Regions from separate parts of the Streptomyces sp. NPDC104309 genome, predicted to be linked through region 3. Evidence: riboswitches for the same ligand, from Rfam matches in the RefSeq annotation. Region 3 holds a riboswitch; each other region holds the start of a gene.
The links. A riboswitch is a leader RNA that binds a small molecule or an ion and turns the genes downstream of it on or off. The one in region 3 is predicted to bind cobalamin.
Positions count from the first base shown of each region.

Region 1 (4,050 bases), on a different contig from region 3:
GGCCGACTACATCGAGGCGTACGACGACCCGGGGGCCGGCTGGCAGCCGGACGGGGACCGGGCGACGGCTCGGGGGGAACGGTGAGGGCCGTGACAAGAACGGGAACAACCGTGCGATCCCGCCCGGTGCGGGAGGCGGCCGAAGCCCTCGGTGTCCGCGCTGTGCTGCTGGTCTTCTGGGGTACGGCGGCCGTCCTGGACCGGTGGCGCACGCAGCCGCGGCGCGGCGGTGGCGAATCGGTTCGGCACAAGGCGTAACTGGAGGCACGTCACCCAGTTGATTCGGCGTCGGGACGGTGCCCCGCCGTCACCGGCAGTCGTACCGAATGATGGAGAGGAAGCCCATGAGTGTGATTCATCCCAAGATCACCGAGGTTCTGACACGCACCTTCAAAGTGCCCGCTGCCGAGATCCGTCCGGATTCCACGATGGACAGCCTGGAGATGGACTCCCTCGCCGTCGCCGAGTTCGCCGTGCTCATCAGGGAGACGCTGGGCGGCCGGGGAGACTTCGACACGCTCCCCAAGGGCGCCACCCTGGCCGAGATCACGCGTTTCGTCGACGGGGCCGGCGGCGGGGCGCCGGCGAGCAGCGCGGCACCGATGAGCAACGCCCGATGAACAGGCCCGTCATCGCCGTCACCGGCCTGGGCATGATCACCCCGGTCGGCAACGACACCGAATCCACCTGGAAGGGTGTGTGTGCCGGGATCTCGCCGGTGCGTACCGTCGCGGCGCTCGAAGGCTGCGCGATCGATTTCGCCTGCACGGTCGACGGAATCGATCTGGACGCCGAGATCGGCGGCCGCACCTCGTTCCGGATGGGGAGGTACACCAAGTTCGCCGTTCTCGCCGCCCGGGAGGCGGTCGCCGACGCCGGGCTCGACCCGGCGGAGTGGGAGGGCGGCAGGGTCGCGGTGGTCGTCGGCACCAGCAGCGGGGGCTCCGCCTCACTGACCGAGCAGGCCGTCGTGCTCGACCGGCTCGGACCCGACGCCACCTCTCCGTCGGGCATCCTGCTCACCATTCCGAACATGCCGGCGGCCGAGATCGCGATCCAGCTGCGGGCCACCGGTCCCAGCCTGGCGCCGTGCACGGCCTGTTCGTCCGGCGTCACCGCCCTGTCCGTCGCCCGCGATCTGCTGATCACGGGGCAGTGCGACATCGCGATCGCCGGAGCCACCGAGTCGATCGTCTACCCGGCCGCCATGGCCGGGTTCGCCCGATCCGGAGCCGGGGCCCGGCGGGACGGCGACGCTGCCGGGCAGTGCCGGCCCTTCGCGGCCGACCGGGCCGGGCTGGTCATGGGTGAGGGCGCCGCCGTCATGGTGCTGGAACGGGCGGACGACGCCCGCGCCCGAGGGGCGGCACCGCGGGCGCTGGTCGCGGGCACCGGGGCCACCACCGACGCCCACCATCCCATCAGTCCGCATCCGTCCGGCGCGGTGGCCCGCAAGGCGGTGGAGATCGCGCTGCGCGACGCGGGCTGGGCGGCAGAGGACGTCGAGCACGTCAACGCACACGGCACGGCCACCCCGGTCAACGACGCCACCGAGGCCGCCCTCATCGCCCGGGTCTATCCGCACCGGCCGCCCGTCACCGCCCCGAAGGGCGTCCTGGGGCACTGCATGGGGGCGGCCGGGGCGATCGAGGCCGGACTGACCGTCCTGACGCTGCAACGCGCGGTCGTGCCGCCGATCGCCAATCTGGACGCACCGGCGCCCGAGTTCGACATCAACTGCGTCACCAAGTCCCCGCTGCGGCAGCCCATCCGGCGTGCCGTCAGTCACTCCTTCGGATTCGGCGGACACAACGCCGTGATCGCTCTTCAGCGCCCGTAGGCACCAGGCAGGTGGTGCGACGGGAAACGGCCCGGCGTACCACCGGCCACAACACCGCCCGTGAGCTGAGCAGAGGCCCGTGATGGCTGGCCGGAGCCAGTCGAACTCCACGAAGGGGCCAGGGAATCCGGCGAGAATCCGGAACTGACGCGCAGCGGTGAGGGGGGCGGGCGGGGCCACGGCCACTGGGAGCACCCTCGGGTGTCCTGGGAAGGCGTTTCGTCCGCAGGAACCCGAGTCCGAAGACCTGCCGGCACCTGCGGTCCGGTACCCGGCGCGGGACGCCGTACAACGGGCTCCGCGTATGGGCCCAGATCGCGCGCACTGGCCCAGCAACCGTGTGAACTGCTGCTCGACGCGCCGACGAACCACCTGGACATCCAGCACCAGCTGGAACTGATGTCACTGATCGCCTCGTTGCCCCTCACCGGTGTGATCGCTCTGTACGACCTCAATCTGTCCGCGATGTTCTGCGACCGGATCGTCGTCATGAAGCAGGGGCGCGTGGTGGCCGCCGGAACCCCCTCGGAAGTGATCACCGAGGAACTCATCGCCGATGTCTACCGGGTCAGCGCGCGGGTCGCTCCGGACGGCCCCGACGGGCGGCCCTCGGTGCGCTTCGTGCCCGAGCGCCCCGGCCGCCGACAGCGAGAGGGCGGACCCCGGCACACACGGGTCCGCCCCTCACTCATGGTTGCGCCGCGGCGGTACGCCACGGTGTGCGGGGTCAGCGGTGGCGTCCCCGGCCGAACTCGCCGCCCAGGTCCTTGCCACCGATGTCCTTGGAACCGATGCCCTTGCTGTCGGCGTAGTCGATCTGCTCCTTGCGGAGTTCGGCGGAGATCTCCTTCTGCTCGGTCACCCGCTTGGTCTCCATGCGGACCCGTTCGACGGGCACCGTCTCCTTGCGCATCGTGGCACGCTCGGCGTGCAGAGTGAGCTCGACATCCTGCTCACGGATGTCCGAACGCCCCGCCGCAGACCTGTCGCCGGGCTGAAGGGGTTCACGGATCACCCGCACCTCTTCGTGCGTCACCGGCACCGTCCTGGTGACGTTCTCGGTGACGACGTATTTGTGCAGACGGGCCTTGCCGCTCTCGTACTCCTCGGTGCCGATGAGCAGTTGCTCCTCGGAGCGGATCAGCTCCTCCTTGCCGCCCAGGTCGGCGGCGGACCGCTCGGAACCCGCCCCGGCGCCGACGAGTGGACGGGCCGCGCCGGCCGTCCCGGCATCGCCGCGAGTGCCCGAGCCCGTACCGGTGCCCGCGCCGGCCAGGCCGCTCGTCCGTGACGTGGTGGCCCGGGGGGTGCCGGCGCCGGTTGCCGGGGTTCCGGCCGCGGTCGGCCTGTCGCTCCCGGTCGTGCGCCCGGTGCCGGCCTCGCCCATGGCTCCGGCTCCGGCGGCTCCCGCCGCGCCCATGGCCGTGGTGCCGGTCCCGGACGTCGTCCTCCCGGTGTCCGCGCGGCCACTGAGCCTGGCGGTGGTGTTTCTGGCAAGGCCGTAATGGCGGTAGAGCTCTTCCTCCTCCGCCACCGACAGATGCGCGTCCGCGTCCACCCGGGGGGCTTCCTTGACGCGGTCCTTCGGATGTGAGATGTGCAGGTCGGAGCCCACACGACGAGCCCCCGCAAGAGGCACGAAACTCTCCTTCATGCCGAACAGGCCGGTCTTCACCGTGATCCAGTCCGGGCGGCCGGTGTTGTCGTCGACATACACCCGGCCCACACTGCCGATCTTCTCGCCGGCGTTGTCGTACACCGTCAGGCCGTCGAGCTCTCCGGAATCCGTGAAACCGTCAGCGGCTCCCATGACCGATTCCTCCTCGCCTGGGCGCGTCCTGTGGCTGGGTCCATCAGGGGAGGCGCGTCCGATTTCCATCGCGCCTCACCCGGATGGACGCTGCAACCTCCCCACCTGCGGAGCCCGTCCCCCGCATGCTCGGCGCCTCGGCGCTGGCCGCCCGTCACGGCGGTGCGCACGCCGCTCCCGCGTTAGGCCAATCGGGTGAGGTGCGGAGGCGTGGCGGGTGTGCGCCGTGCGCCCCACCCGAGCGGCGGCCGGACATGCGTCGAGGCGCCGCACGCTTCCGGGCGACCGCGGACGGTCGACCCGATACCGGGCGTCCGCGCGCCGTGCCGGGCGTGCCGCCGGACCGCGAATCCGCGCGCGCGGGGCGTACCGCCCCATGACGGGACCGAGCGGGGCCCCG
Region 1 covers NZ_JBVJMV010000051.1:37,226-41,275, reverse strand. Annotated here, with positions in the region: gene ACZ68L_RS39980 (acyl-CoA dehydrogenase family protein) at 1-85, shown strand, start outside; gene ACZ68L_RS39975 (hypothetical protein) at 112-258, shown strand; gene ACZ68L_RS39970 (acyl carrier protein) at 345-620, shown strand; gene ACZ68L_RS39965 (beta-ketoacyl-[acyl-carrier-protein] synthase family protein) at 617-1,840, shown strand; cobalamin riboswitch at 1,921-2,109, shown strand; partial or broken gene ACZ68L_RS39960 (ATP-binding cassette domain-containing protein) at 2,156-2,473, shown strand; gene ACZ68L_RS39955 (PRC and DUF2382 domain-containing protein) at 2,568-3,650, opposite strand.
Region 1: another riboswitch for cobalamin. It lies ahead of ACZ68L_RS39960 (ATP-binding cassette domain-containing protein); the one in region 3 lies ahead of ACZ68L_RS22285 (CbtB domain-containing protein).

Region 2 (4,050 bases), on a different contig from region 3:
TGCGGTGGGCGTCGTCGGCGTCGTCCTGCTCCCAGAACCGTTTGTGCGGGCTGCGGCCCATCGCCACCACTTCGCGCACGGTCAGGCCGAAGGCGCCGGGGCTGTCCTGCGGTACGACGGCGACACGCCGCGCCCGTTCCTTCACACCGAGGGCCGCGGCGTCCGCCCCGTCCAGCAGGACCCGCCCCGCTGCGGGGCGCAGGGCGCCGTACACACAGCGCAGAAAGGTGGTCTTGCCGCTGCCGTTCGGCCCGACCAGGCCGACCGTCTCGCCGGGGGCGGCGTCCAGCGCGACCCCGTCGAGCAGGGTGCGGCCGGCCACCTCGTAGCTGATCCCGTCGGCGGCGAGCGCCGCCGGGGACGGCGCCGGGCTCATCCGGTGATCCCTTCGGTACGGCTGGAACGGCGCAGCAGCCAGAGGAAGAACGGGCCGCCCACCAGTGCGGTGACCACCCCGGCGGGAATCTCCTCGGGGGCCGCCACAGTCCGCGCCAGCAGATCGGCCAGCAGCAGGAAGACCGCCCCGCCGAGCGCGGTCACCGGCAGCAGTCTGCGGTGGGACGCGCCGACGATCAGCCGGGCGGCGTGCGGGATCATCAGGCCGACGAAGCCGATCGCCCCGCTGTAGGCGACCAGTACGCCGACGATCAGCGACACCAGCACGAAGACCCCGCCCCGGAAACGTCCGGGGTCCAGGCCGAGGCTGCGGGCCCCCTCCTCCCCGGTCAGCAGCAGATCCAGCGGACGGGCCAGGCTGATCAGGAGTACGGCCCCGACGCCCAATACCACGGCGGGCAGGGCCAGTTCGTCCCAGCGGGCGCCGCCCAGGCCGCCCAGGGTCCAGAACAGGATCGCCCGCACCTGCTCGGCCCGGGAGGACAGCACCAGAATCAGGCTGGTGAACGCGGACAGCACATACTGGATCGCCACCCCGGCCAGAATCAGCCGACCGGTCGTCATGGTGCCGCCGCGCCGGGCCATCGCGTAGACGGCGACCAGTGCGGCCATGGACCCGGCGAACGCGGCGGCGGGCAGCGCCACATCGGCGGCGGCACCGGCGCCGACCCCCAGCACGATGACCACGACGGCGCCCGCCGACGCCCCGGAGGAGGCGCCCAGCAGAAACGGATCGGCCAGCGGGTTGCGCACCAGCGCCTGGAGCACCGCGCCCGACAGGGCCAGCCCGGCGCCGACGACGACCCCGAGCAGCACCCTGGGCAGCCGTACCTCCCACACGATCGTCTGGTACGCGCCGGTGCGTTCGCCGCCCAGCACCGTACGCACCACCTCGCCCGGCGGAATCCGTACCGGGCCGAGCGCCAGGCCGGCCACCGCCGCCGCGAGCAGCAGCACCGTGAGGACGCCGATCACGACGGGTGTCGAGCGGAGGACGGCCTTCAGGCGGGGGCGGGCGGACTCCGCGCTCACGGGGTACCGGGGTGCAGCTGCCCGGCCAGGTCCTGCACGGCGTCGGCGACCCGGACGCCGAGCACGGCCGAGGACAGCGGGAGTACCGCGAACCTCTTGTTCCTGATCGCCGGTACGTCCGCGAGCGCCGGGTCGTTCAGCAGCCGCTTCTTCTTGGCCGCGACCGTGGTGCCGCCGTAGTCGTAGATCACGACCACCTCGGGCCTGCGCTTGATGACCTGCTCCCAGGACACGTCGCCGAAGGTGCCATCGAGGTCCGCGAAGACGTTCCTGCCCCCGGCGAGCCGGACGATCTCGTTGCCGATGCCGTTGCCGCCCGCCGTGAACGCGGAGCTGTCGCCGGAGTCGTACACGAACACCGAGGGATGTGAGGAGCCCTTGAGCTCTGTCTCGACCGCCCTGATCTTCTGCCGCTCCTCGGCGATCAGCTTCCTGCCGCGCTCCGGTACGCCGAAGGTCCTGGCGACCTGGGTGATCTCGGTGGCGAGCTGATCGATACCGACCTTGCCCTTGGTGCAGTACTCGATGTTCAGCCGGGTGTTGATGCCGCTCTTCCGGAGCCCCGCCCGGTCCTGGCCCCTGGCCTTGTCGAAGGCGCTGCTGTAACCGCCGTAGACGAAGTCGGGGTTGGCACCGAGCAGCACCTCCTTGGAGGGGTACTCCTTCGCGAGCACCTTGGTTGTGGCGTATGCGGACCGGTACTTCGGCAGGATGCTGTCGTCCAGGTAGGCCGTCCCGGCCAGCCGGTCCTGGAGCCCGAGGGCCAGCATGATCTCGGTGGCGTGCTGGTTCATGGTGACAGCCCGCTTCGGCGGGGCGTCGAAGGTCGTCCTCGTACCGCAGTTGGTGACCGTGTAGGGGAAACCGTCGGCGGCCGGTGCGGCCTCTGTCCTGCCCTCGCCGCCCGTGCCGGAGCCACAGCCGGTGAGCGGCAGCAGAAGCAGCGGTATGAGCGCGAGTGGTACATGGCGGATCCGGAGCATGACCGAGCCTTTCCGGGGGATGTCCTCGTCCCCTGGCTGTACGGAGAAGGCGGCGCGGCCAGTGTCTGGCTTCCGGGCTGCTGCAGCCCGGTCACAGTGGCGGGACCGTACCGGATTCACACCGGTTTCCTGACGCGCGTCGCCTGAGATTTCGGGGCCCAGTCTGTCAGACCGCGGAATCAGCGAGCCCGTCAGTACAACGAGCCTGTCCGTACACCGCGCGTTTACGCTGCGTACCCATTCGGCTCCATCAGCGTTGCCGGGTATGCGGACGTTTGACACGATAGGTCGGAAGGTGAGGGATACGGCAGCGCGCCGCTGTCCGCCTCGCCAGCCTTTCGGAAGGAGCGATCATGGCTGTGAAGGCCGCTGGACGACGCTCCGGCGATACGAAGCCGGCGACGCATCCCGTCCAGGACGTTTTGGCACACCCCATGGAGACCATGACGACGGTCGTGGACAGAGTCCCGGGTGTCGAGGTGGTCAAGGGTGTCTTCGACGGCGTACTGGACTCCGTCGGAGTCGTCTCGCCGCACGCCCGGCGGGTCACGGCGTACGCCGGAGCCGGTCTGCTCGGTGCGGTGGGGTTGATCGAGTGGCCGGTGGCGGTCGCAGGCGCCGCGGTGGTGTGGCTGACCCAGCCGCGCCGTGAGGACGTGACCGAGGAGTCGGCAGGTGCCGGTCACGGGCTGCGGGCCAAGCAGGCGGCCCGGTCGGCCAAGGCGTCGACCGCTTCGACGGCTTCGCGGAAGCCCAAGTCGCCGGCGAAGGCTTCGGCCAAGACGTCGACGAAGGCGACCGGCGCGAAAGGGAAGGCGAAGGCCGGCCCGTCCGGGCAGCGCGGCAGCGCGCGAAAGCCTGCGGCAGCCGGGCGGAAGAAGAGCTGAACACCCTCAGCGTGCTTGATCGCCCGCTGCCCGTCGCCGGGTGGCAGGTTCGCTCACTCTCGGGCTCGAAGGCCCGGTCCCGCACAACGGCCTGACGACGAGCCCGTGAAGGTGAGAGATGCTGTCGCGTTTGCTGCCCCTGTTGCCCGTTGCAGAGCTGAGCAGCGCTCTTGCCACTGCCCCGGTCCGGGCCACTCGCCGTATGACACCATCGGCGTCGGCGGCGGGGCACGTGGCTACCGAGATCGTCAGCGCCGGTGTGCGGAGTGCGGTAGGTGGCGCGGCGGCCGTGTCGAGGGCGGGGCTGCTGTTCGGCAGGGCTGCCCGAAATGCCATGGCTCCTCAGGTCGGGTACTGGCACGCCGCATCGCGTATGCACCTCGCCCTGCACCACTCCCCGGACGCTCCGCTGAAGTCTGTGGCGCGTCTTGAGGACGCGGCCGCGAAGGTTGCTTCCGAGCTGTGCGAGCACCCCGACGTGGTGAGCGCCTATTGGGACGGGGGGCTGATGCGGCTCGTCGTACAGCTTGCCGAGGACGGGGCCGATGAGGATGTGGCGGACGCGGCGGCCGAATTGGCCGCCGGGCACGGTCTGGAGCAGGTCGGTGAGCCAACGCTGGCCCATGCACATCCGGGCGCTGCCGGCGGTGTGCGCGCGAGCTTGGTCGGCCTGGCGTGCGACGCCGTTGGGGTCGCCGCCGCGCTGACCGCGCGGAGCGCGCGCGTGCAGCAGGCGCCCCAGGCGGTATCGG
Region 2 covers NZ_JBVJMV010000006.1:331,045-335,094, forward strand. Annotated here, with positions in the region: gene ACZ68L_RS11960 (ABC transporter ATP-binding protein) at 1-376, opposite strand, end outside; gene ACZ68L_RS11965 (FecCD family ABC transporter permease) at 373-1,428, opposite strand; gene ACZ68L_RS11970 (ABC transporter substrate-binding protein) at 1,425-2,411, opposite strand; cobalamin riboswitch at 2,451-2,602, opposite strand; gene ACZ68L_RS11975 (hypothetical protein) at 2,765-3,298, shown strand; gene ACZ68L_RS11980 (HAD-IC family P-type ATPase) at 3,417-4,050, shown strand, end outside.
Region 2: another riboswitch for cobalamin. It lies ahead of ACZ68L_RS11970 (ABC transporter substrate-binding protein); the one in region 3 lies ahead of ACZ68L_RS22285 (CbtB domain-containing protein).

Region 3 (4,050 bases):
CGCCGATCGGCTGCGCGAGGCCAGATCGGCACGGTTGGCGGCGAGTTCGGCGGCGATCGTGTCCGTGCCCTGTGCGAGCCCCTTGGCCAGGGTGGCGATCTCGGCGGACTTCTGCCGGGCGAAGGCCAGCCAGCGGGCCACCTGCGGATCGAGGTCGCGCTCGGCGTTCACATCGAGGGGAACGTGCAGCAGGGAGCAGGAGGCCGCGACATCGACCCGGTCGGCGAGACCGAGCAGGGTGCCGAGCGTCGCCAGGGACCGCTGGTGGTCGTTGATCCATACGTTGCGGCCGTCGACGACTCCGGCGACCAGCCGCTTGCCCGGAAGACCGCCGACCGCGGCGAGATCCGGCAGGTTGGCGGACGCCGGGCCCGTGAAGTCGAGTGCGAGTCCGTCGACCGGTGCCTTCGCCAGCACGCCGAGGGCCTCGCCGAGCCGGTCGAAATAGGAGGCGACGAGGAGTCGCGGCCGGTCGGTGAGCGCGCCGAGGCAACGGTAGGCGTGTGCGGTGGCGCTGAGCTCCGCCGCGGTGCGGTCCTGGACCAGGGCCGGCTCGTCGAGCTGCACCCACCGGGCACCGGCCGCGCGCAGATCGGCCAGCACCTCCGCGTACACCGGCAGCAGCCGGTCGAGCAGGGTCAGCGGTTCGAAGTCGGCGGCGACGCCCGGAGCGGGCTTGGCCAGCAACAGATATGTCACCGGGCCGACGAGCACCGGCCGGGGGCTGAGCCCGAGGGCCAGCGCCTCCTCGAACTCCGCGACCTGCTTGGTGGAGTCGGCGGTGAAGACAGTGTCGGGACCGAGCTCCGGCACCAGGTAGTGGTAGTTCGTGTCGAACCACTTGGTCATTTCGAGCGGCGCCACGTCCTGCGTACCGCGCGCCATCGCGAAATAGCCGTCCAGCCCGTCGGCTTCGACGGCGTCGCGGTGCCTGGCGGGTACGGCACCCACCATCACGCTGGTGTCCAGTACGTGGTCGTAGTACGAGAAGTCACCGGTCGGTACCTCGTGGATGCCGTCGTCGACGAGCCGGAGCCAGTTGGCGCGGCGCAGGCCGGCGGCGGTCTCCCGCAGGCCGGCCGCGGTGACACGGCCCTTCCAGTACCCCTCGACGGCCCTCTTCAGTTCCCGGTCTCCCCCTTGGCGGGGACAGCCGTACACGGTGGCCCGGGCTGCCGCGGCTGCGGACTTGCTGGTCACGGAACTCTCCTTCGCGAGCGTGTGTCCTGGTACGACCCCGGGACGTGCCGAAGGCGCGAAGGGAGGACGGAGCGGACCGAACCGTCGCGTCGTGCCGACGCGCCTGCCCTGCCCGATCCGTACGCCGACCCGCCCACGAGGTCACCGGGATCACCGTGCGCGTCCGACGCGCACGGGCAGTGGCAGGTCTTCGGACTCGCGGGCACGTCTCGCGTACGAGACACCTACTGGCCGTCGCTTCCCGGAGCCCGTCTCGGGTCCAGTGCTTGATGACGGCGGTCGTTCCCACTCACCGCTGCGGGGCAGTCCCGGATTCCCACCGGGTTCCCTCTTGCGACGCGCCTGTCTGGCGGACAGGGCGAACCAGCTGCCCCATCAGACTATGCGCTGACTACGGTCGCCGGCACCTCAGTTGTCCCGGGGAGTGGTGGCGGAGCGAGGATGCCGGTGCCGCGGAGCGGGGGACAGCGGCTGACCGCAGCGCAGGTTCCACCGTCCCGACCGACCGCTGAGTCCGGTCAGGGTGAGCGGGGCGACATCCAGCCGCCAGAACGCCTCCGCCGGCAGAGCGAGCGCCCGTACGACCACCGCCCGCACCACGGCGGGCTCGACGACCGCCAGCACACGGCCGCCCTCCTCGCCGTACCCGGACTCCAGTGAGTCCAGCAGGCCGCCGATCCTGGCGCAGAACTCCAGCAACGATTCGCCGCCGTGCGGGGCCGCCGACGGATCGGTCATCCAGAGCGACACCGCGTCCGGCTCGACGCCGCTCACCTCGGCCAGCCGCCGCCCGCTCCAGCGGCCCATGTCCCAGCCACGGACCGCGGGTTCGGGCCTGGCGCGCAACCCCAGCGCGTCGGCGGTCCCGGCACACCGTTCGGACGGCCCGCGCACATACCGATCGGCCGAGGGCACCGCCGCCGCGGCGGCGCGGGCCCGCCGGGCCCCGGCCGCGTCGAGCGCGGCGTCGTCGTCGAAGCGGGCCTCGCGCAGCGCGGCGTTGAGTGCCGGTGAGATCAGCATCACCTGTACCGTCATGAACCGGTCAACTCCCTGAACCGTGGCCTCTCGCGTGCGCTCACCATGGCATGCGGGCGTCGCGGCCCCGCCGACGGGACCGTGGCCCTGCCCGCTCCCAGGAGGTATCGTCCGACGGACATGACGAAGGTGTGACGGAAGTCCGGTGAGAATCCGGCACGGTCGCGCCACTGTGTACCCGTACCCGTACGGGAAGTCAGACCCAGCACCTTCGTCTCAGGCACCACGATCGGGACGCGTGTTCCCTCAGGAGGTTCTGCCATGGCACAGAGTGCTGCCCCCGCCACCGCCGTACCGGCGATCACCCCCATCTCCCTGAAGTCCATCGCCCCTTGGGCGGTCTTCTTCGGCATCCTCATGCTCGTACTGCTGTACTTCGTCGGCGCGGAACAGGGCGCCACCGCGGTCATCTCCGGCGAGGGTGTCCACGAGTGGGTCCACGACGGTCGCCATCTCCTCGGTTTCCCCTGCCACTGACGTACCGTCCGATCCTGGGGAAGACCTCATGAACTCCATATCTGTCAGAGCCCTGCTCGTCCGCGGCATGCTGGCCGGCCTCGCCGCGGGCGCGCTCGCGCTGCTCGTCGCCTACCTGCTCGGTGAGTCCCGGGTGGACGCGGCCATCGCCCTCGAAGAGTCGCACAGTCATGACCACGGCGGCGGTGAGGAACTCGTCAGCCGCGCCGTGCAGTCCACCGCGGGTCTTGCCACCGGTGTGCTCGTCTTCGGTGTGGCGATCGGCGGGATCGCCGCCCTCGTCTTCTGCTACGCCCTGGGCCGGATCGGCCGATTCGGCCCACGGGCCACGGCGGCCCTGATCGCGGGTGCCGCCCTGCTGACGGTGTACGTCGTGCCGTTCCTGAAGTACCCGGCCAACCCGCCGGCCGTCGGCAACCCCGACACCATCGGCCGCCGCACCGCCCTGTTCTTCCTGATGGTCGCCCTCAGTGTGCTGCTGGCGGTCGCCGCCGTCATCCTCGGCAAGCGGCTGGCTCCCCGCCTGGGCAACTGGAACGCGACGATCGCCGCATCGGCCGCCTACGCGGTCGTGATCGGGGTCGCCTATGCGTTCCTGCCGTCGTTCAACGAGGTGGGAAGGGATTTCCCGGCTACCCTGCTCTGGGAGTTCCGGCTCGCCACCCTCGCGGTACAGGCCACCCTCTGGGTGACCTTTGGTCTCGTCTTCGGCCACCTGACGGAACGGCTTCTCGTACCGAGGGCCGGCACCGTCGCGACGGGAGGCGGTACGGCGAACCGGGCCGCCGCAGCCGGCTGACCGGCGTACCACTACTCACCACCAGCGGACATCGGAACCCGCCGGGAGCCTCCCCGGCGGGTTCCGCCGTCCTGCCAGGCGCGGCCGTCCCCGGGGAACGGACGGTCGCGTACTCACTGCTCCTTGCCCTGTCGACCCCAGTCGATCCGGTAGTACTTCAGCTTCGCGTCCTCCTTCACCAGGCGCATGCCGACGGCTGTCATGACGTGCTGCGACGCGAGGTTGTCCAGGTCGGTGTCACCGTGGACACAGATCACCCCCTGCTCGCGGGCGAACAGCAGCAGCGCCCGCAGCGCCTCGGAGGCGTAACCCCTTCCCTGAACCGAGGGAACGAGGCCGTAGCCGATCGTGACGTGCCCGTTCTCGTCCGGGGCGCCGTGGAATCCCAGCCCGCCGATCACGACTCCGTCCTCACGGCGACATATCTCGTACGAGCCGAACGGGCTGGGATCACCCGTCGTCGCGCAGGCGTCGAGGAAGCGCTCCGCCGCGGCCGTCTCGCCGGCGGACGGGTATCCCGGCGCCCAGTCGGCCCC
Region 3 covers NZ_JBVJMV010000014.1:217,068-221,117, forward strand. Annotated here, with positions in the region: gene metE (5-methyltetrahydropteroyltriglutamate--homocysteine S-methyltransferase) at 1-1,200, opposite strand, end outside; cobalamin riboswitch at 1,366-1,583, opposite strand; gene ACZ68L_RS22280 (histidine phosphatase family protein) at 1,609-2,238, opposite strand; adenosylcobalamin (AdoCbl) riboswitch at 2,361-2,454, shown strand; gene ACZ68L_RS22285 (CbtB domain-containing protein) at 2,500-2,715, shown strand; gene ACZ68L_RS22290 (CbtA family protein) at 2,744-3,514, shown strand; gene ACZ68L_RS22295 (GNAT family N-acetyltransferase) at 3,628-4,050, opposite strand, start outside.

Region 4 (4,050 bases), on a different contig from region 3:
TCGCTCACCGAGAACCGGAAGCCCTGCACCGTGCCGTCGTCGGGCCGGACCAGGGACGGGCCCTGGGTGGCGTACGTCCAGCCGGTGCCGGAGCCCTCCCAGAACGACCAGTACCGGTACCCGGCCGCCTGGGCCGTCCCCGCGCCGAGCACGGCCAGGACGGCGCCCAGGGCCACCAGCAGCGCGGTGGCCCTTCCCGCGCGCCTCACAGCTGCCGGTTCTTGCGCCGGCCGCTGATCAGGAAGGCCGCGGCCGCGGCGACGACGAGGCCGATGCCGATGAACCACCACACGCCACCGATCACGTCGTCGCCGCTGTGCACCTGGTCCTTCTCCGTGGCCTCGTACCCGGTGTCGGCCGACGGGTCGGGCGTCGTGACGGCCGCGGGCGCGGGACCGGTCGCGTTCAGCCGGTCGACCAGGTCGACGCCGTTGAAGTCGCGGGCGTCGGCGCCGGTCGCGTGCGCGGCCAGGACCAGCTGCGCGTAGGCGGCGGGGCCGTTCTGCTCGGCCCAGGGGCCGGAGTTCTTCTTCAGCCAGGCCATGGCTTTGGCGGCCTTGTCCTGGTGGCCCGCGGCGGACAGGGCGACGACCGCGTCCGCGGTGTTGCCGAAGTCGGGCTGCGGGGTGGTGTCGGTGGCGCCGGGCATCGGGGCCAGGTCGAGGTGGCCGCTCGTGGCGAGGGTGTTCGCGAGGTAGTGGGCGCCGTTCTGGGCGGCCTGCTCGGGCGTGAGACCGGACCCCGGGTGGCAGCTGGTCCCCTTGACCGCGGCGTTGTTCCCGACGGCCAGGGCCTTGCCCATCGCGCCGAGCACGGCGGCGGCGGTGGCGTCCGCGTTGGCGGCGAGCTTGCCGGCCTTGTCGGGCTGGTAGGCGAAGGCGCCGCCGTCCTTGCCGCCGCACGGGATCGCGAGCGCGAGCAGCGGGGAGTAGGGGGTCTTGCCGCCCGGGGTGGTGATGTCCGCGAGCCGCTGGCCCTGCCGGGCGAGGGCGCCGATCACCAGCGAGGTGGAGTTGGCGTCGCTGGGCGCGCCGGCGGTGTAGCCCCAGCCGCCGTCCTCGTTCTGTACGGACTTCAGCCAGCGGACCGAGTTGTTCACGGTGTCGCGGTGCCCGCCCACCTCGACGAACGCCTGGACGGCGGCCGCGGTGGCGTTGGTGTCCAGCACGGTCTTCTCGGTGCAGGGCTGGGAGACGTCGGGCCGGTACGCGGCGTAGGCGCCGTTGCCGCACTGCTGGGCGATCAGCCAGTCCACGGACTTCGTGGCGGGCGTGACGCCCTCCAGACGCTGGGCGAGAAAGGCCAGCGACTGCCGCCAGACACCGTCGTACGTCGGGTCCTTCGTGCCGTACAGCCCGGACGGCAGGGCGAGGGACGGCGAGGGGGAGGGGGACGGCGCCGCCACCGCGACCGGGGCAGCGGCCGCACAGAGCACGGCGGCGGTGGCGGCGAGCGTTGCCGCGCTGCGGCGTACGGTCATGGTGGGCGGTGCCTCTCCTGTGGGGAACCGGGCACAGGCACGCTCAGGCACCAGGCTCCGGCTCCGTATACCTCGACGGTGCCGACCACCGGGGTTCCGGTGGTCGTGAGCCGGTCACGACCGCGGACAGGGCATTCCGGCTCACCGTCTGCGACGACGGTTCACGGTTGCGTGGTCAGCGCCGGATTCGCACCGGCTTCCCCCTGAACGGGCATGATGACGACCCGCACACTCTACCGGGCGGGGCCGGACGGGTTCCGGGGCCGTCCCTGGGGCTCGTTCCGGACGGGACGGGCGCGTCGGCTCGTCGCGGCCCCGAGGGTCCCGGCGGGCGACGGCTTCACCGCGTTCGCCGGAAGCCGGGCCCGTATGCGAACCGGGCCCGTGCGGGAGCCGGGGTGCCGGGGAGAGGGCGAACGAGCCCCCTGCCCGGCGGCCCGCTGCCCGGCGGCCTGCCGCGCCCTTCGCACCGCGACGGCCGCGCCCTTCACACCGCGATGTACGTCACCGGCTTGCTCCCCGCCACCGCCTCCGCGCGCCCCAGCCTGACCAGGCGCCGCAGATGCGCCTCGGCCTCCGAGACGGCGATGTTCCGCGAACCGTGCGCGATCTGCTCCCACGGCCGGTTCCACTCCATCCGCTCGGCCAGCTCCCACGGCGTGAGCGGCGTGGCCAGCAGCTTGAGCAGTCCGGTGAGGCGTTCCTCGTGATGGTCCAGGAGCTCCCGTACCCGCCCCGCGGCGTCCGTGAACGCGTACTGATGGGCGGGCAGCACCTCCGCCACGCCGAGCCGGCCGATGTGCTCCAGCGAGCCGAGGTAGTCACCGATGGGGTCTCCCCCGGCGGAAGGGGCGGTGCCCGGCGCGGCGTCCGGGTCCTCGTACAGCCCGATGTGCGGGCTGATCCCCGGCAGCAGATGATCTCCCGAGAACAGCCGTCCCCGGCCCGGCAGATTCCCCGGATGCTCCTCCTCCAGATGCAGACAGACATGACCGGGCGTGTGTCCCGGAGTCCAGATCGCCCGCAGTTCGCGGCCCGCCAGGCCGAGGAGCTCGCCCGGAACGATCTCCCGGTCCGGGAGCGCGGACCGCAGCCCCGGCAGGGTGCGCATCCGGCCGTCCTCGACCGCGGCCCGCAGCGGTGCGAGATGCTCCTGGGGCGCACCGACGGCGGTGAGCTTCGTCAGGAGGTACGACAGCCAGGTGCCGGGCCGGGCCTCACGGGTGCGGCGCACGATCGCGGCGTCCGCCGCGTGCATGGCGATCCAGGCCCCGGACGCCTCGCGCACCTGACCGGAGAGGCCGTGGTGGTCGGGGTGGTGGTGGGTGATGACCACCCCGTGGATGTCGCCGATGCCCGTACCGATCGCGTCGAGCCCGGCGGTGAGGGTGTCCCACGCCTCCGGATCGTCCCAGCCCGTGTCGATCAGGACCGGCCCGCGATCGGTGTCGAGGACATGGACGAGGGTGTGGCCGAGCGGATTGTCCGGGATGGGGACCTTGATGCTGTGCACGCCCCCGCCATGGTCGGTCACCTGCGTCATGGGCTCCCCATCTCTCGTCGAGGCCTGGTCGGCGCACCGGACGTACGGCCGTGCGGCGCACCGCGCCCACTGTAACGAGAACTTGTTTCAGTAGTAGCCCTGGTCGACCATCTGTCCGTACACCCATCTGCCCGGCGCACCCGGGGAGTTCGGCGCGCACGAGACCGCGGGACGGCCGCCGCCGGCTCGCGGGACGGCCGCGCCGGTGGGTACCGGGCGCGGGCCGCCCCTTGTTTCCGCCCGTGGCCCGCGTGCGTCGTGCGCCGTGCGGGCCGCGGCTCCCGCGTCGGCGCGGGGTGGTCCGGACAGCCGGAGCCCCGCGCCGGGCGGTGGATCCGGGGTCACCGGCCGGACGGCCGGTGACCCCGGATCACTCGTCGCTCAGGCGGCGTCCGCGGCCGGCCGGTGCCACACGAGCTGCGGGGTGCGCGCGCCGTCGCCGGTTCCCTCGGTCGGGGGGACCAGAGTTAATCGGTCCCCCTCCACCCGCCACCGGCGCTCCTGCGTGGTGCCGACCCACGGGCGCAAGGACGCCATCTGCAGATGGTGGACGACCAGGTCGCCCGTCACCTCGTAGGTGCCCGCGTACCCCAGGTACGGAGAAGTCCTGAACAGCGTCGCGGTGTCGATCGGTCCGGCCGTTCCCTCCTCCGGGGCGGGCTCGGGCTCCGGGTTCAGCATGCTCACCGACATGTGGCCGTCGGCGGTGTAGGTGATCAGTCCTGTCGGACTCTGCCCGAGGGGGTGTTCGAGCGTGTGGCCGGAGGCGTCCATGATGGCGACGGTGCTCAGCAACCAGGCGCCCACGAGGGGGTGTTCGGAGGTGCTCGGCCTGAGCGTGGATGGGTGATTCGGTTCGGTGCGGGACGGGGTGTGCACGCGTTTCCCTTTCTGAGCCGGTGGAATTCGGAACTTCTGGAACTGGTGTGTGAGGGACCTGGTCGTCCTCGTCCCTACCCGCGCGGCACGCCGTGGAAGCGACGGGCGTGCCGCGAAAGCCCCGGCGGCGCGACGGCGGCCGTCCGGC
Region 4 covers NZ_JBVJMV010000012.1:182,210-186,259, reverse strand. Annotated here, with positions in the region: gene ACZ68L_RS19725 (SCO2322 family protein) at 1-209, opposite strand, end outside; gene ACZ68L_RS19720 (prenyltransferase/squalene oxidase repeat-containing protein) at 206-1,480, opposite strand; cobalamin riboswitch at 1,589-1,723, opposite strand; gene ACZ68L_RS19715 (MBL fold metallo-hydrolase) at 1,968-3,023, opposite strand; gene ACZ68L_RS19710 (lipocalin-like domain-containing protein) at 3,405-3,902, opposite strand.
Region 4: another riboswitch for cobalamin. It lies ahead of ACZ68L_RS19720 (prenyltransferase/squalene oxidase repeat-containing protein); the one in region 3 lies ahead of ACZ68L_RS22285 (CbtB domain-containing protein).